Regions from separate parts of the Halomonas sp. DN3 genome, predicted to be linked through region 2. Evidence: predicted binding sites of a transcription regulator. Region 2 holds the regulator's gene; the other holds the start of a gene.

What was found. Region 2 encodes PhoB, which activates phosphate uptake and scavenging genes when phosphate is short. Its sites were predicted from a motif close to TGTCATANNNNTGTCANA; they were not measured.
Region 1: a site for PhoB is predicted at 5,300-5,317, ahead of NKF27_RS17045 (PhoX family phosphatase). Genes of this name have one in related genera too.

Annotation. Positions count from the first base shown of each region.
Region 1 is NZ_CP099965.1:3,962,969-3,970,844, forward strand. It holds gene hemB (porphobilinogen synthase) at 1-409, shown strand, start outside; gene ppk1 (polyphosphate kinase 1) at 457-2,679, shown strand; gene NKF27_RS17045 (PhoX family phosphatase) at 3,022-5,157, opposite strand; gene NKF27_RS17050 (hypothetical protein) at 5,482-6,204, shown strand; gene NKF27_RS17055 (DUF1989 domain-containing protein) at 6,421-7,137, opposite strand; gene NKF27_RS17060 (FMN-dependent NADH-azoreductase) at 7,373-7,876, opposite strand, start outside.
Region 2 is NZ_CP099965.1:4,821,856-4,829,731, reverse strand. It holds gene NKF27_RS20865 (YnfA family protein) at 1-7, shown strand, start outside; gene phoR (phosphate regulon sensor histidine kinase PhoR) at 89-1,417, opposite strand; gene phoB (phosphate regulon transcriptional regulator PhoB) at 1,478-2,167, opposite strand; gene ubiA (4-hydroxybenzoate octaprenyltransferase) at 2,282-3,175, opposite strand; gene NKF27_RS20845 (chorismate lyase) at 3,439-4,077, opposite strand; gene NKF27_RS20840 (FAD-dependent oxidoreductase) at 4,239-5,399, shown strand; gene NKF27_RS20835 (HU family DNA-binding protein) at 5,742-6,017, shown strand; gene NKF27_RS20830 (hypothetical protein) at 6,109-6,465, shown strand; gene recG (ATP-dependent DNA helicase RecG) at 6,511-7,876, opposite strand, start outside.

The sequences.
Region 1 (7,876 bases), 860 kb from region 2:
CTACAGCGCCAAGTACGCCTCACGCTACTACGGCCCCTTCCGCGATGCGGTGGGCTCGGCGGCCAACCTGGGCAAGGCCGACAAGTCGACCTACCAGATGGACCCCGCCAACAGCGACGAGGCCCTCCACGAGGTCGCCATGGACATCACCGAAGGTGCCGACATGGTGATGGTCAAGCCCGGCATGCCCTACCTGGACGTGGTCCGCCGGGTCAAGGACGAGCTGCGGGTGCCCACCTACGCCTACCAGGTGAGCGGTGAATACGCCATGCACATGGCCGCCTTCGACAACGGCTGGCTGGACCCTGACACTGTCATCCTCGAGTCGCTGATGTGCTTCAAGCGTGCCGGCGCCGACGGCGTGCTGACCTACTTTGCCAAACGCGCGGCCAGGCTATTGGCCCGCTGATCAGGGGAGGGAGCGGCGCCCTTCCCGAGCCCCGATGAGGAACCACCATGGAAGACGCGCAGAGCGACAACGCCACGATTGAACATGCGACCCTGGGCAAGTCCGACGTCTCGATGAGCGACGCGCCCCAGGCCGATACCCCGGTGCCGCGCCTTAACCAGACGCGCACCGGCATCAAGCCCAAGGCAATGCCGGACCCGGAGGCCGACCTCACTGACCCGAGCCTCTACTTCAATCGCGAGCTGTCGCATCTGCAGTTCAACATCCGGGTGCTGGAACAGGCGCTGGACCAGGCGCACCCGCTGCTCAACCGCCTGATGTTCCTGTTGATCTTCTCCTCCAACATGGACGAGTTCTTCGAGATCCGGGTGGCCGGACTGAAAAGCCAGCTGGCCCTGGGCGACGACTCCACCGGTGCCGACGGCCGCAGCCCACGTTCGGTGCTCGACGAGATCTCGAAGATCGCCCACGAGCACGTGGAGCGTCAGTACCGCATCCTCAACGAGCAGCTGATCCCTGCCATGGAAGCCCACAACATCCGCTTCCGTCGGCGTGGGGACTGGACCAAGCAGCAGCGCAAGTGGGTCCATGATTACTTCTCTACCGAGATCATCCCGGTGGTCAGCCCCATCGGGCTGGACCCCTCGCACCCCTTCCCGCGGCTGGTCAACAAGAGCCTCAACTTCATCGTCGAGCTCGAGGGCAAGGACGCCTTCGGCCGCGAGGGCGGCCTCGCCATCCTGCCGGCGCCACGTTCGCTGCCCCGGGTCATCGCGCTGCCGGAAGATCTGTGCGAGGAAGGCTTCACCGAGTACCTGTTTCTGTCGTCGATGATCCACGCCCACGCCGACGAGGTGTTCCCGGGGATGAAGGTCAAGGGCTGCTACCAGTTCCGTCTGACCCGCAACGCCGACATGACGGTCGATCCCGAAGAAGTCTCGGACCTGGCCTCGGCCCTGCGCGGCGAGTTGCTGGCCCGGCGCTACGGCAGCGGCGTGCGCCTGGAGGTGGCCGACAACTGCCCCGAGGAGCTCTCCGACTTCCTGATCAAGCAGTTCCAGCTCGAAGCCAGTGACCTCTATCGGGTCAATGGCCCGGTCAACCTGACCCGCATGATGTCGGTACTGGGTGACGCCGACCGGCCCGATCTGATGTACCGCTCCTTTACCCCCGGCGTGCCCAAGCAGGTCAAGCAACCCAACTCCATCATGCAGTCGATGCAGGAAGGCGACATCCTGCTGCACCACCCCTTCCAGTCGTTCACCCCGGTGGAGGACCTGCTGCGCGAGGCCGCCCGCGACCCCGACGTGCTGGCGATCAAGCAGACCCTGTATCGCACCGGTGCCGACTCACCCATCGTCAACGCCCTGGTCGAGGCCGCCGGCCACGGCAAGGAAGTGACGGTGGTCATCGAACTGCGCGCCCGCTTCGACGAAGCCGACAACCTGGCGCTGGCGTCACGCCTGCAGGAGGCCGGCGCCATCGTCATCTACGGGGTGATGGCCTACAAGACCCACGCCAAGATGATGCACATCGTGCGCCGCGAGAAGGGCGCGCTGCGCCACTACGCTCATCTCGGCACCGGCAACTATCACTCCAAGACGGCCAAGCTCTACACCGACTACAGCCTGCTCACCGCGGACCCGGTGCTGTGCGCCGACGTGCACAAGGTATTCCAGCAACTGTCCGGCATGGGCCGCACCCGCCAGATCGAGAAGCTGCTCCACGCCCCCTTCACCCTGCACGAACGGGTCGTGGAAATGATCGAGCGGGAGGCAAGCTACGCGCGCAAGGGCAAGCGCGCCCATATCATCGTCAAGTGCAACTCGCTGACCGAACCCAAGCTGATCCAGGCGCTCTACCGCGCCTCCCAGGCCGGCGTCGAGTGCGACCTGATCATCCGCGGCATGTGCTGCCTGCGCCCTGGCCTGCCCGGCATCTCCGAGAATATCCGGGTGCGCTCGGTGATCGGTCGCTTCCTCGAACACACCCGGGTGTTCCACTTCCACAACGACGGCAAGCCCGAGATATGGGGTTCCAGCGCGGACTTCATGGCGCGCAACATGTTCCATCGGGTCGAGACCTGCTTCCCGCTGCTCGACAAGAAGCTCGCCGCCCGGGTGCGCAAGGACCTCGAGACCTACCTGGTCGACAACTGCCAGAGCTGGCTGCTGCAGGCCGACGGCACCTACATCAAGCAGGACCCGGGCGAGGCCGCACCGATCTCCGCCCAGGAAACGCTGCTGTACGCCTACGCCGCTCGCGCTTGAATAACGCCCCGCATTGACGCGCCATCGGCGCGTCGATAACACCACCCAGGCCCCTCGCCAGCGACGCTGGCGAGGGGCTTTTTCATGTTGTCGTCATGTGTCCTGACGGCTGCCGGTTGCCGCTCGACCTGCGCCTTGGCCAACCCAAGCGGTTCCCGGACCAACCGCCTCCCGCTTCAGGCTGCCGATCATCCAGCCCTGAACACCCAGACCCTAGAAAAAACACCCCGGCTCCCTGAAAAGGGAGCCGGGGTGCTGGGGCGGCGCAAGACGTCAGACGTAGAGAACGCCCCTGGAGGTTGCCCGAAAGGCCGACGCAAGCCGACACCTTTCGGACACGTCCTAGACGCCGATCTGGCCGCCGTCTTCGCGCTGGATCACCACCGTGGCGGCGCGCGGCCGCACGCTGGCATCAGACGTCTGGGTCGCGTCGTCACTGGCCGGCCAGTTGCCCGGATGCTGGATATTGATAAACAGCGCGGTCTTGTCCGGCGTGGGGAAGATGCCAGTGACCTCGCAGCCGTTGGGGCCCACGCAGAAACGCTTGAGCTTGTCCTGGTTGGCCCAGGAGATCACCGCGGCGGCACCATCGGCACGCTCGAGCCCCGCCGGCACGACCGCCAGCACCTGGTCATTGGTGCTCTCGGTGACGCCCTCGTAGCCGTTGTCGGTCTGGATCCACAGGATGCCCTGGCCGTCGCCGCGCTCATCGAAGTAGAGCCCATCGGGACTGGCGAATTCGTTGTCTGCGGTCAGCCCGGACAGGTTGTTCTGGTCACTGGCCGCGGCACCGAACACGAATACCTCCCAGTCGAAGGCGGTGGCATCGCTGCCCTCGCGCCAGCGGATGATCTGACCGGCCTCGTTGTTCGCCCGCGGGTTGGCCGCATTGACCGGTGCCGTGGCGTAGCCGTTGCCCAGCGCGGTGATGTTGTCGCCGTCGCCGGTCAGGGTCGCCTCGGTGCCGTCTTCGGTACGCTTCGAGTTGTTGGTCAGGGTCATGTAGACCTCGCCGGTGGACGGGTCCACCGCGCCCCACTCAGGGCGATCCATTGGCGTGGCACCCATCAGGTCGGCGGCGTCACAGGTGTGGATGATCACCCCAGCCAGGTCATCGGCGTCGAGTTCGAGCGCCTCGGCCAGGGTACGGCCATCCTGGGTGGTGGCGTCCGGCGTCAGCGGCAGCCACTCGCCGCTGCCATCGGCGTTGAAGCGAGCGACGTAAAGGGTGCCGCTGTCCATGTACTTGTCACCGATCGCCAGGCGATCGGCCTCGGCGCCAGGAGCGATGGCATCCGCCGGGTCCCAGGCCGCCTCGGAGACAAACTTGTAGATGTACTCGTTGCGCGAGTCGTGACCGGAGTAGAACACCACCGGCTCGCCTGCTACCAGCTTGCCCGGCCAGCAGCCCTCGTGGCGGAAGCGGCCCAGCGCCGTGCGCTTGATCGCCTGCCTGCCGGTATAGGGGTCGATCTCGACGATATAGCCGAACTGACGCGGCTCGTTGCGGTAGTCACCGCTGGCGTCGTCGGCGACGGGGTCGCCGATCAGACGGGTAAATTCGTCGTCGCGTTCGCTGTCATCGCCCGCGGCGGTCTCCCAGCCGTAGCGCCCGCGCCCGCTGGCGATGCCAAGTCGGTCATCGTCCAGGGTACGGCCCTCGTTCTTGACGAAGTAGGCCGGCCAGTTCTCCTCGCAGGTGAGGTAGGTACCCCAGGGCGTGTAACCGTGGGCACAGTTGTTGTTGGTGCCGCGAGCCTGGGTGCCGCCCGGGGAATACCGGGTCTTGACGTAGTCGCTGCCCGCCACCGGCCCTGACAGGTGCATCGGGGTGGCGCTGGTGTAGCGACGGTTATGGGCGGAGCCCTTGACGTGGCTCCAGCGACCATCGGCGTCCTTCTTCACCTCGACCACGGTCACCCCGTGGGCGTTGATCTCGGTGCGCACCTCATCCGCCGGACGCTTGCCTTCGGTCATGTTGGTGGGGCCGCCCTGGGGCGCCCACAGCGCGTTCTCGTCGATGTATTCGTTGTTCATCACCAGCAGGAAGCGCTCGGAAGCCGTGCTCTCATCCAGCGCGAAAGGATGCATGCCGTCGTGATGCATGCCGACGCTGGCCGCCTGGGCCTGGGCCTGGGGCGTCATCGTCAGATCCTCGCTCCATTCGGGCGCGCTGTCGTCAAGCGGCGTACCCCAGGGCACCAGCACCTGGGCGGTATAGCCCGGCGGCACCACCACGGCGTCGCTGCGCGAACCGGCAATCGACTCGAAGGCCAGCGCCAGCGGCGTCTTGGCCATCCCTGACGACGGCTCGTTGGCGAAGGCCGAGAGACCAAAGCTTCCCAGCATGGTCATGGCCGCCATGCCCATGCCACCCTTCATCACCGCTCGCCGGGAAAGACGACGGTCGAGCACCGAGGAGAAGGGTTCATTACGGCTGGGGTTCAACAGACGATGATCTTCAATTTCCTTGCTCATTGCGCAGTCCTCTTCTTGCAGCCCTCTGTTCGCCGTCAAGGCGTGGGCTGTCGGTGCCAGTCACTGTTGCCGGCCTCGGGTATCGGAGGGGAAAGTCGATCACAGGGGCGACGGCGGTCCGCCGACAACACTAGGTAGTCCAGATGACACTCGTATGACGATAGACGAGGTTGACGCAGAGCACAGGAAGTAGCGCTATTGTAAAAAGAGTAACAGTTGGTGAAAGAAAATGGCTTCGCTCGTCGACACAGTGCACCAACAATCGCTATCGACAGGACCAGAACCATGTGGAATCTGGGACACCGACATCAGCGCATACTTCTTATGCCCCAACGCGCCCCTTCAGCCGACGAAGATCCCGAGCCTCGTTGGTACTGGGTCCACTGTGTCGATCAACAGAGCCTCGACCGGGGCAGCGCCGCCAATGTCCAATCGCTTTCATGCCTCGACCAGGCACTTCCCTGTTGTCTCGTCATACCGCCTCAATCGGTCACCCTGGTAACGCTGGACGGCGCCCTGGCCGAGGAGGTCGACAGCAGGGAGTCACTGGATGAACTGGTTGAGCGGGAGCTTTGCGTAATACCGCACACTCTCGCGCTCCATGTGCTCTATCGTGATGACAGCGCCCTGGATGTCATGGTGGTGCAGCGTACCCTGCTGGCCCAGTGCAGCCGACGCCTGGGACGCCATCACCTCTCGCCCCGCTGGTGGGCCAGCGCCTTCCAGGGTCTGCCGCCGCCCGAACCCGACACCCTGGGCGTGCTGCCCTGGGGCGACGACTGGATGCTGAAGTGGCGCCACCCCGAGGCCCCGGAACGGGAACGCTGGCTGTGCTGGCCCAAGAGCCAGGACATGGAGGACCTGAGCGACCTTCTTCCGGAGCGTCTGCGCGAGTCGCCCTGGAATTGCCCACTGGCCCCCCAGGCCGTCACCGGCCTCGACTGCCTGGACTTCTGTGCCCGCCACTTGCCCGTAGACCTGCCGCTGGTGCCCTCGGACATTGAAGGCGAGGGTCAGCCAAGGGAGAGGGAACCCGAGCCCGCGTAGAGGCAGCGTGATCGCTATCGCTAAACTTCGCTGCCACTGGCCCAAAAAACGTGTAGAGGCGTTTGAAGCGACGAGAGGGAATGCTGAAGTCATATCGTGAGCGATGACGAGCCGGATGCCGCCGGAGCGCAAAGGCTGGAGTTTACCTTCGACGGAATGAGAACCTTTAGCGCCGGCGGCGGAGTTGCAGTGCATCGCCATCTATCCCGTGTTTCTTCAATCTCCGAGCATGACTCCTATACTTTCCGTTTGGCTACCAACTCCGTTGACCGCCGTAATATCCTGGGGACAGCATGACATGACTACGCAACAGGTCATCATTGCCTTGAACACGATCCTGTCGTCTCTTTTGGCCACGGGTGGCACAAATGTCAGTGAGCCATCACCATCAAGTGGAACATTCATCCACACATTGAATGGTGATGGAACATGCGAAACCTCCTTGCCGATGGCAAGCAATGCCATTCGAAGATTATCAACACAGTTGTCATGGTATTCGCTTACGCCAAGCTGTCTATAGCGATTGATATCGCAGGCGGCAATCAATGTGTCATGCACCCCAGGCGAAGTATCTTCCACTAGTTCCAGCATCTCGTTTCTTCTATTGGAAACCATACTGTCACCGACAACCGGCACCAAGCGCCCAAGATGGGTTCGAGTATGTTCCATGGATAGAAATTCGTCTGGATCACTCGTATTGAAAGCCCACATATCGCAGACCTGCAATCCACTTACGTTAATCAGCGTAAGCATCTGCCCTTTTTCCAGTACAACGGCAGCGCCACACCTCGCGGGAATGAAATAGACCTTTCCTGGCTGCAGAACACCATTGCGCGCAAGCGGTTGGCTCACTGACAACTGTTTTTCTTCCAGCGCACCGAAAGAAGCCGCCAGATCAGGCTCCCTATCTCTACTTATATAACCACCCATCATCCACCTCGCTCACTGATTTTTCCGACTTATCATGAAGAATACATTGTTGGAAATCAGACACTCCCTCTCACCACATCGGCCCTCTGACGGCGAGACGCGCAAATCTCTCATCCCGCGAGACTATTCTTATTTCAAGTTCTGCAATACAGACGTTTGCTGGACAGGGAATCACATCTGTTGCCGAGCATCTGGTACCCAGCAGGGGACGATCGTAGAAGCGGTCACGGAGGTGCGCTCACCCCGAGACTGGATCGGAAACAACGCGAGGAACGTCCAGACTGGCCGCCAGCCTGTCGACCAACGCCTCAACGCGTTGCTCCGCCTGAATCAGAGACTGCTGCAGCCGCTCGTCGGCAAACTCGTCATACTCCACGGCGATGCTGTGCAACTCCTCTATGCCGAGATAGGCGAAAACGGTACGCAAGTGTGGTTCGACGTGGTTGATGTGCTCCATTCGCTCACCAGGCTCGTAGCCATAGTCACCCCGTGCACCAAGCACCACCAAGCGCTTGCCCATGGCGCTCAGCATCGGCCAGTAGGGCAAGCCTGGGCGGGAGCGATCAAAGCCGAAAGTCCGCCCGACTCGCACGATATTGTCGATATAAGCCTTGAATCCGGCCGGAACGCCGAAGTTGTACATCGGGACGCCAGCGATGATCAGATCCGCCTCGAGCAGTTCGTCGACCAGGGAATCACTCTCCGCGAGAACCTCGTGCATCCAACTATCCCGCGCTTCCGG
Region 2 (7,876 bases):
GAGCTGATGGGAGCACGCCCTGTTCGTTCTGGCGGGGCCTAGGCGCTGTCCGAAAAGTCGACGAGCGCAGGCACTTTTCAGACAAGCCCTAGTGCACAGCGCCGGCGCGGCCGAGCGCCACTGGGTCGGCCGCTGCCAGCCGGCTCGAGGGAAAGATGCAGCGGAAGGTTGCGCCCTCGCCGAGTCGGGAGTCGATATCCAGGCGTGCCTCGTGGCGCAGCAGCACATGCTTGACGATGGCAAGCCCCAGGCCGGTACCACCGGTGGCGGTGCTGCGGCCCTTGTCGACCCGGTAGAAGCGTTCGGTAAGGCGTGGCAGGTGCCTCGGATCGATGCCTTCGCCGTCGTCTTCCACCTCGAGGCAGGCGCCTTCGCCGTAGGCACGCCAGCGTAGCGTGATATGGGCGCCGTCACCGGCGTAGCGCACCGCATTGAAGGCCAGGTTGGAGACCGCGCTGTGCATCTCCTTCTCGCTGCCGGTGAGACTGCGCGATTCTTCGACGACGACCTCGATCTGCTGGCGGCCGCCTGACAACGCCTCGGCGTCGCGCTTGACCGCCTGCAGCAGGGTGGTGGGGTCGAGGCGAACGTGATCGCTGCCGCCCTGGTCGTTCTCGAGTCGTGACAGCAGCAGCAGGTCGTTGACCAGATTCTGCATGCGGCGCGTCTGGCTCTGCATCTGGGCGACCCCCTTGCCCAGCCGCTCCGGCAGCATGCCGGCCATGTCGCTGTAGGTCTCCAGGTAGCCGGTGAGCACGGTCAACGGCGTGCGCAGCTCGTGGGAGACGTTGGCGACGAAGTCGCGGCGCATCTGTTCCAGGCGATGCAGACGGGTGATATCGCGGGCCATGACCAGGCGTTCATCGTCACCGTACAGGGTGATCTGGAACTGCAGGATCATGTTCTCGTCGATGGGGGAGGGCAGGCTCAGCGGTTCGCGGTAGTCACGGGCATTGAAGTAGCCGACGAAGCGCGGGTCGCGCAGCAGGTTGGTGATGTGCTGGCCGCGGTCCAGCGCCGGCTTCAGGCCGAGCATGCGCTCGGCAGAGCTGTTCCACCACTCCAGGTCGCCGTGGCGATCGAGCATCACCACGCTGTCGCGCATCGCCTCGGACGATTCCTGGATACGCTGCAGGGTCGAGCGCAGGCGGCGCTGGGTGATCCGCTGGCCTTTCTGGTAGCGATAGAGGCGATCGAACAGCTCGCCCCACAGGCCACTGGCGGTGGGAGGTTCCTGCTGGGGGCGGTGGGTCAGCCAGTCGTGCATCGCGTGCAGGTTGCGCAGGTGATAGCTGAGCCCAAGCGCCAGGCCCAGGCCGATGCCTACGCTGGACAGCGAGAAGGGCCAGCCCAGCAAGGCGCCGAGACCCACCAGCACGGCCAGGCGCCAGACTTCTCGTCTCCACAGACGACCCACGTCAGTTCTCGGCTCCGTTCACCTCATCCCTCCTGGTGCTGCGTTGCGTCGATGGCTCGCTCAGACCTTGGCCGAAAAGCGATAACCGGTACCGCGTACGGTCTGGATCAGTTGCTGATGGGGTTCCCCCAGGGCCTTGCGCAGGCGGCGGATATGCACGTCGACGGTACGTTCTTCCACGTAGACGTTGCCACCCCAGACCTGATCGAGCAACTGGCCACGGGTGTAGGCGCGCTCCTGGTGGGTCATGAAGAACTGCAGCAGGCGATATTCGGTGGGGCCCATGTCCAGTGACTTGCCGTCGACGCTGACGCGATGGCTGACCGGGTCGAGCTTGAGGCCTTCCACCTCCACCGGGTCCTCGACGCCCCGCGGAGTGGCGCGGCGCAGCACTGCCTTGAGTCTGGCCACCAGTTCTCGCGGCGAGAATGGCTTGGTGATGTAGTCGTCCGCGCCGGCTTCGAGGCCCTGGATCTTGTTGTCCTCCTCACCTTTGGCGGTGAGCAGGATGATCGGCAGCTCTGCGGTGGTTTCCTCGCGCTTGAGCCGGCGGGCCAGTTCGATGCCGCTGGTGCCCGGCATCATCCAGTCCAGCAGCAGCAGGTCTGGCTGGTCATCGACGATGATGGCGTGGGCGGCCTGAGCATTGTCCGCCTCGAGCACCCGGTAGTCGGCCATTTCCAGCGCCACCGCGATCATTTCGCGGATCGGGGCTTCGTCATCGACGATCAGTACGGTCTTGGCGGTCATCCCGGGAGCCTCTTGGTCAGGGTCTTACACTCGACGGTGACAAATGACACCACGTCAATGTGACAATTAGATGACATTGTATCCATTGTCGAGCGACCGAGACGGGCATTTCCCTCACCCGAGGGAGGGATAGAGGCTCAGTCCGAGTCCGGCGAACAGCAATAGGCCCGACCAGTGGTTGTTGAGAAAGGCCTGGAAGCAACGGTCGCGGTCACGGCTCTTGATCAGCCGCTGCTGGTGGACAAAGGTCGCGCCCATGGCCAGCCAGCCGAGCCAGAAGAAGCCGCCCAGCGCCAGCAGGCTGCCGGCCCAGGCCAGCAGCCCCAGGGTAGCCAGCTGCAATAGCGCAATGATGCGGGTATCCCAGCGACCGAACAGTACCGCGGTGGACTTGATGCCGATCTTGAGGTCGTCGTCGCGGTCGACCATGGCGTATTCGGTGTCGTAGGCCACCGTCCACAGCACGTTGGCGGTAAACAGCAGCCAGGCGACCATCGGGACTTCGCCGAGCACCGCGCCGAAGGCCATCGGAATGGCCCAGGAGAAGGCCGCGCCCAGCACTACCTGGGGGAAGTGGGTGTAGCGCTTCATGAAGGGATAGCTGGCGGCCAGCACCGCTCCGATCAACGACAGCCACACGGTAAAGCCGTTGGTCAGCCAGACCAGCGCGAAGGCCGATCCCAGCAGACACACGAACAGCACCTTGGCCTCCCGCTCACTGATGCGGCCGGTAGCCAGCGGTCGGTTCCTGGTGCGTTTGACGTGGCCATCGAAGTGGCGATCGGCGTAGTCGTTGACCACGCAGCCCGCCGCTCGCATCAGGTAGACGCCGGCGACGAAGATCAGCAGGGTGTCACGGGCCGGAATGCCCTCGGAGGCCACCCACAGCGCCCACAGGGTCGGCCACATCAACAGCCAGGTACCGATGGGGCGATCCAGACGCATCAGCGCCAGAAAGTCGGGAATTCGGTTCAGGTATCCAGGGGGACGCAGCAGCGAACGATCCATCGGTCTCTCTCATGCTCTGGCGCAGGTCAGGCGAAAATAAGGCGTAAGTCGGGCAACAGACGCTCCTCGGAGAAACATCGCCGAGAAGCCTTGGCGCAGCCTAGCGCGAGCCGACGGCCATGACCAGCAAGGCGAGCCCAGCCAGGCTCGACCGGCACGACAAGACCAGCAGGCCATCATCATCCGTACAGGGCTTCGGCGGGCTACCGTCAGCCCACGCCATGGTTGGCGCCTCGGTGTCCGAAGCGGGCGACAACAGGGAGTCAGCCGGTGGCAGAGGCCGGCAGCGACAACGCCCGGCCCATGGCCGGCATAAAGCTCTCCTGCACCAGCAGCACCCAGCCGCTGTGACGAAATACCGAGCGGCGTTGCCACAGCCCGGTATAGCCGTGGATCGGCCGCGTGATGTGGCTGATCTGAATGGCGCTGCGCTCGAGATCGGGCTGGCGAAACAGCCAGCTGCCGAGAGAGGTCTCGCCGAGGCCTTCGAAGGGAGCGTCGTGACGCTCGACGATCGGTGCCACGCTGCGCGCCACCACCCAGGGCTCCTCGTTCACGCACAGGGCGACCTCGCGCAGCCAGGCCTGCTCGTCGCTGGCCAGGCCCAGCACGCGAGCCTCGTCAGGCCACGGCAGGCCCTTGGCCTCCGCCAGCAGGCGTACGCGAAAGTGCCCGGCGCCTGCCGCCTCGATCAGGCGTTCGGTCAGGGAGTCCCGCGAGGCCAGCCAGGCGTGCCAGCCAGCGGGCACCGCGATGCCACCGGAGGCCAGCGACACCCAGCCGGGGTCGACGATATCGGCCGCTTCGGCATTCGGCGAAGAGGCTGTGGCTGGCGCGGGATTACCCGGTTCGGACCCCGAGCGCTCGATCTGGGAGCGGAATGTGGAAGGAAGCTGTGTCATGCGGCCTCGGCAGGGCTGTCGTCAGCGGAGGGCGGTGCTCCGGTCGGTCGGCGCATAGTGTACCATGTGGCCCAGCACTCACCCGCTGGTGTGGCCCCGTGCGGGCCGGCCCAGCTTCAACAGCGACCGCCCGGCGGTCGTCGGCAGAGTCGAAGGAAGCGATGCAAGGACCCTTGACCATCATCGGTACCGGCATGGCGGGCATAGGCCTTGCACGCCAGGTGCGGGCGCTGGACGCCCACCGACCGATCACCCTGATCAGCGCCGACTCAGGCGATGACTATTCCAAACCGCTGCTGTCCACCGGCTTCGCCAAGGGCCTGGCGGCGGACCGGCTGGCCGCGCGCTCGGCGCTGGAACTGGCCGACCAACTGGGCGCGGTGGTACGTCCCCACACCAGGGTCGATGCCATCGATCTGGCGTCGCGCACCCTGAGCCTGGGCCAGGAACGCCTGCCCTGGTCGGATCTGGTGATGGCCACCGGTGCCAGCCCCGTGGCGCCCTTCGAGATTCCCGATGCCCTGGGCGGACGGGTGTTCTCGATCAATGATCTCGACGACTATCGGCGTTTTTCGGCGGGCCTCGAGGCGCTGGGGCGCCCGGCTCGGGTGGCCATCGTCGGCCTCGGACTGGTCGGCTGTGAATTTGCCAACGATCTGCACGCCGGTGGTCATCGCGTCTGCCTGGTCGGCCCTGAACCCTCGTTGTTGCCCAGATTGCTGCCCCGGCGACTGGGTCAGACCCTGAGCCAGGCCTTCATCGAGGCCGGCATCGACGTCATCCATGGCCGTCTGGTGAGCAGGCTCGAAGGTGCCGGTGGTGACATCGGCGTGCACCTCGACGACGGCCATGAGCTGGAGGCGGATATGGTGCTGGTGGCTACCGGTCTGAAGCCGCGCTCTCGGCTGGCGCGAGAGGCCGGTATCGCGACAGATGGTGGGGCTATCGTCGTTGATCGTTACCTGAAAAGCTCCGATCCTCGTGTGCATGCGCTGGGTGATGTGGCCTCGGTGGACGGTGTCAATGCCATGTACGTGCAGCCGCTGCAGGCTTCGGCCAAGGCGCTGGCTGCGACCCTGTGCGGTCGTCCCACCCAGGTGCGTTACGGGCCCTGGCCGGTGCTGGTCAAGACGCCGCTGCTGCCGGTGGTGGCGCTGCCGCCGATGACCGACAAGGTGCATTGGCGAATCGAGGCCGACGGCGAGGATATCAGCGCCCTGGCCGAGGATGACGAAGGGCGTCTGCAGGGCTTTGCGTTGACGGGAAAATGCGTTCGTCGGAAAGTCGAACTGGCGCGGGCGGCACCGCCGTTGCTAGGCTAGGTTCGTCAACGGCGCGGGTTGTACGCGATACAGCCGTCGTTGAAGGTGCCACCGAGGCAGGGTAATTCTATCGGGGACGACCGCCACGACGTGTGGCTGGCCGGTGTCGTATCGCCGGTTTCGTATCGATGGAAGAGGCAAGGTCCCGTCGGCGGTGGCTCTCGCTAGTCGAAAGACAGTCAGGAAGCGCTGAGCGCACCGTGATGTCCATCGTCGTGGACAACGACCCTGTTGTCACGGCGCAGGGCCGGGGACTGCCCGTGTGGACACTCGGACAGTGTTTCCATAACAATGATGCCGGTGTCACGGCACCGGAGTATCAAGCCAAACCAGGAGGGCTGTATGCGCAAGCCAGAACTCGCCGCGGCGATTGCCGAGCGTGCCGATCTATCCAAGGACAAGGCCAGCCAGGTGTTGAACGTCATCCTCGACGAAATCACCGGTAGCGTGTCTTCCGGCCAGGACGTGTCGTTGATCGGCTTCGGCACCTTCACCGTGCGCGAGCGTGCCGCCCGCACCGGCAAGAACCCTCAGACGGGCCAGCCGCTGAAGATTCCCGCCAGCAAGACAGTCGCCTTCAAGCCCGGCAAGGGGCTCAAGGACGCAGTCGCCCGCTGAGGTGACGACTACCACCGCCTGTCCTCCAGGCGGTGGATCGATATCGCGGCCCGGTAGCGGGCCGCGCCTACCCGTCGACCGGTGAGGCAACATGACCCTGAGACTGATGCTTTGGCTGCTGGGCGTCATGCTCAAGCGGGCCTTCAAGCGCAAGGCGCGATTCCGCGAACGTCTGCAAGACCGGGGTGGGCTCGACTGGGGCATCGCCACCGAAGATCTGTCCATCGCGCGCCACTATCGCATGCGTCCCACGGGGATCGAGAGTCAGCGCGGACTGCCGGTGGATCTCGATCTGGAACTACGCTTCCAGGACAGTCAGACCGCGATCAAGGTACTCCGGCGCCCCTCCCAGCGCACCTTCCTCGATGCCATGATGGCCGGCCAGCTTCGACTGGTGGGCGACGCCCAGGATCTTGATCGGCTGCAGCGCCTGCTCAAGCACCTGTGAGGCACACCTGATTCATACCCGGCCCACGCCTGGCCCACACCCGGTTCACACCTGGCCATAGCGGCCGGCTTCCTCGCCCAGCCAGCGCCTGATCAGTGGCCTGCTGGCCTCTGCTGCCTGCTCGAGCAGGGCATCGGCCAGTGGAGTGATGCGCGGCAACAGGTCGGCATCGCGCTCCAAGTCGGCGATCTTCATCTGGGCCAGCCCCGTCTGGCGGGTGCCCAGAACCTCTCCGGGGCCGCGAATCTCGAGGTCGCGCTCGGCGATGCGGAAGCCGTCGGTGGTCTCGCGCATGACCGCCAGGCGCTGCTTGGAAGACTCCGACAGCGGCGGATGGTAGAGCAGCACGCAGTAGCTCTCGGTACTGCCGCGCCCCACCCGGCCACGTAGCTGATGCAGCTGCGACAGCCCCAGGCGTTCGGGGTTCTCGATGATCATCAAACTGGCGTTGGGCACGTCGACACCGACCTCGATGACCGTGGTGGCGACCAGCAGGTCCAGCTCACCGCTCTTGAAGGCGGCCATCGTCTCGGCCTTCTCGGCTGCCTTCATGCGCCCGTGGACCAGGCCGACGGCCAGGCCCGGCAGAGCCTCGGTCAGCTCCTCGTGGGTCACCTCGGCGGCCTGGCAGGTCATCGCCTCGGACTCCTCGATCAGGGTGCAGACCCAGTAGGCCTGGCGGCCCTCGTCGCAGGCCGAGCGGATGCGCTGAATCACCTCGGGCCGACGTTCGTCCGGCACCACCGCGGTGGTCACCGGGGTACGCCCGGGGGGCAGCTCATCGATGACCGAGACGTCCAGATCAGCGTAGGCGCTCATCGCCAGGGTGCGCGGGATCGGGGTGGCGGTCATCACCAGCTGGTGGGGCGTCAGCCCGCCCTGTTCGCCCTTCTCGCGTAGCGCCAGACGCTGATGCACGCCAAAACGGTGCTGTTCGTCGATGATCGCCAGACCCAGGCGAGAAAACACCACATCATCCTGGAAGATGGCGTGGGTGCCGACGATCATGCGCGCTCGACCGTCGGCGATGGCGGCCTTGGTGTCCAGGCGCGCCTTGCCCTTGAGCTTGCCCGACAGCCAGGCCACGTCGATGTCCAGCGGCGCAAACCAGTCGCGGAAGGCGCGGTAGTGCTGCTCGGCCAGCAGTTCGGTGGGGGCCATGATGGCCGCCTGGCAGCCGCCGGCGATGGCCGTCAGTGCCGCCATCGCCGCCACCACGGTCTTGCCCGAACCGACGTCGCCCTGGACCAGACGCAGCATGGGCGCGGGCCGGGCCAGGTCGGCTCCGATCTCGTCGAGTACGCGGCGCTGGGCGCCGGTCAACGAAAATGGCAGCTGGGCCAGAAAGCGAGTCTTCAGGCTGCGACCGCTGGGCAGCTCCGGCGCGCCATCCGACTGAATGCGCAGGCGC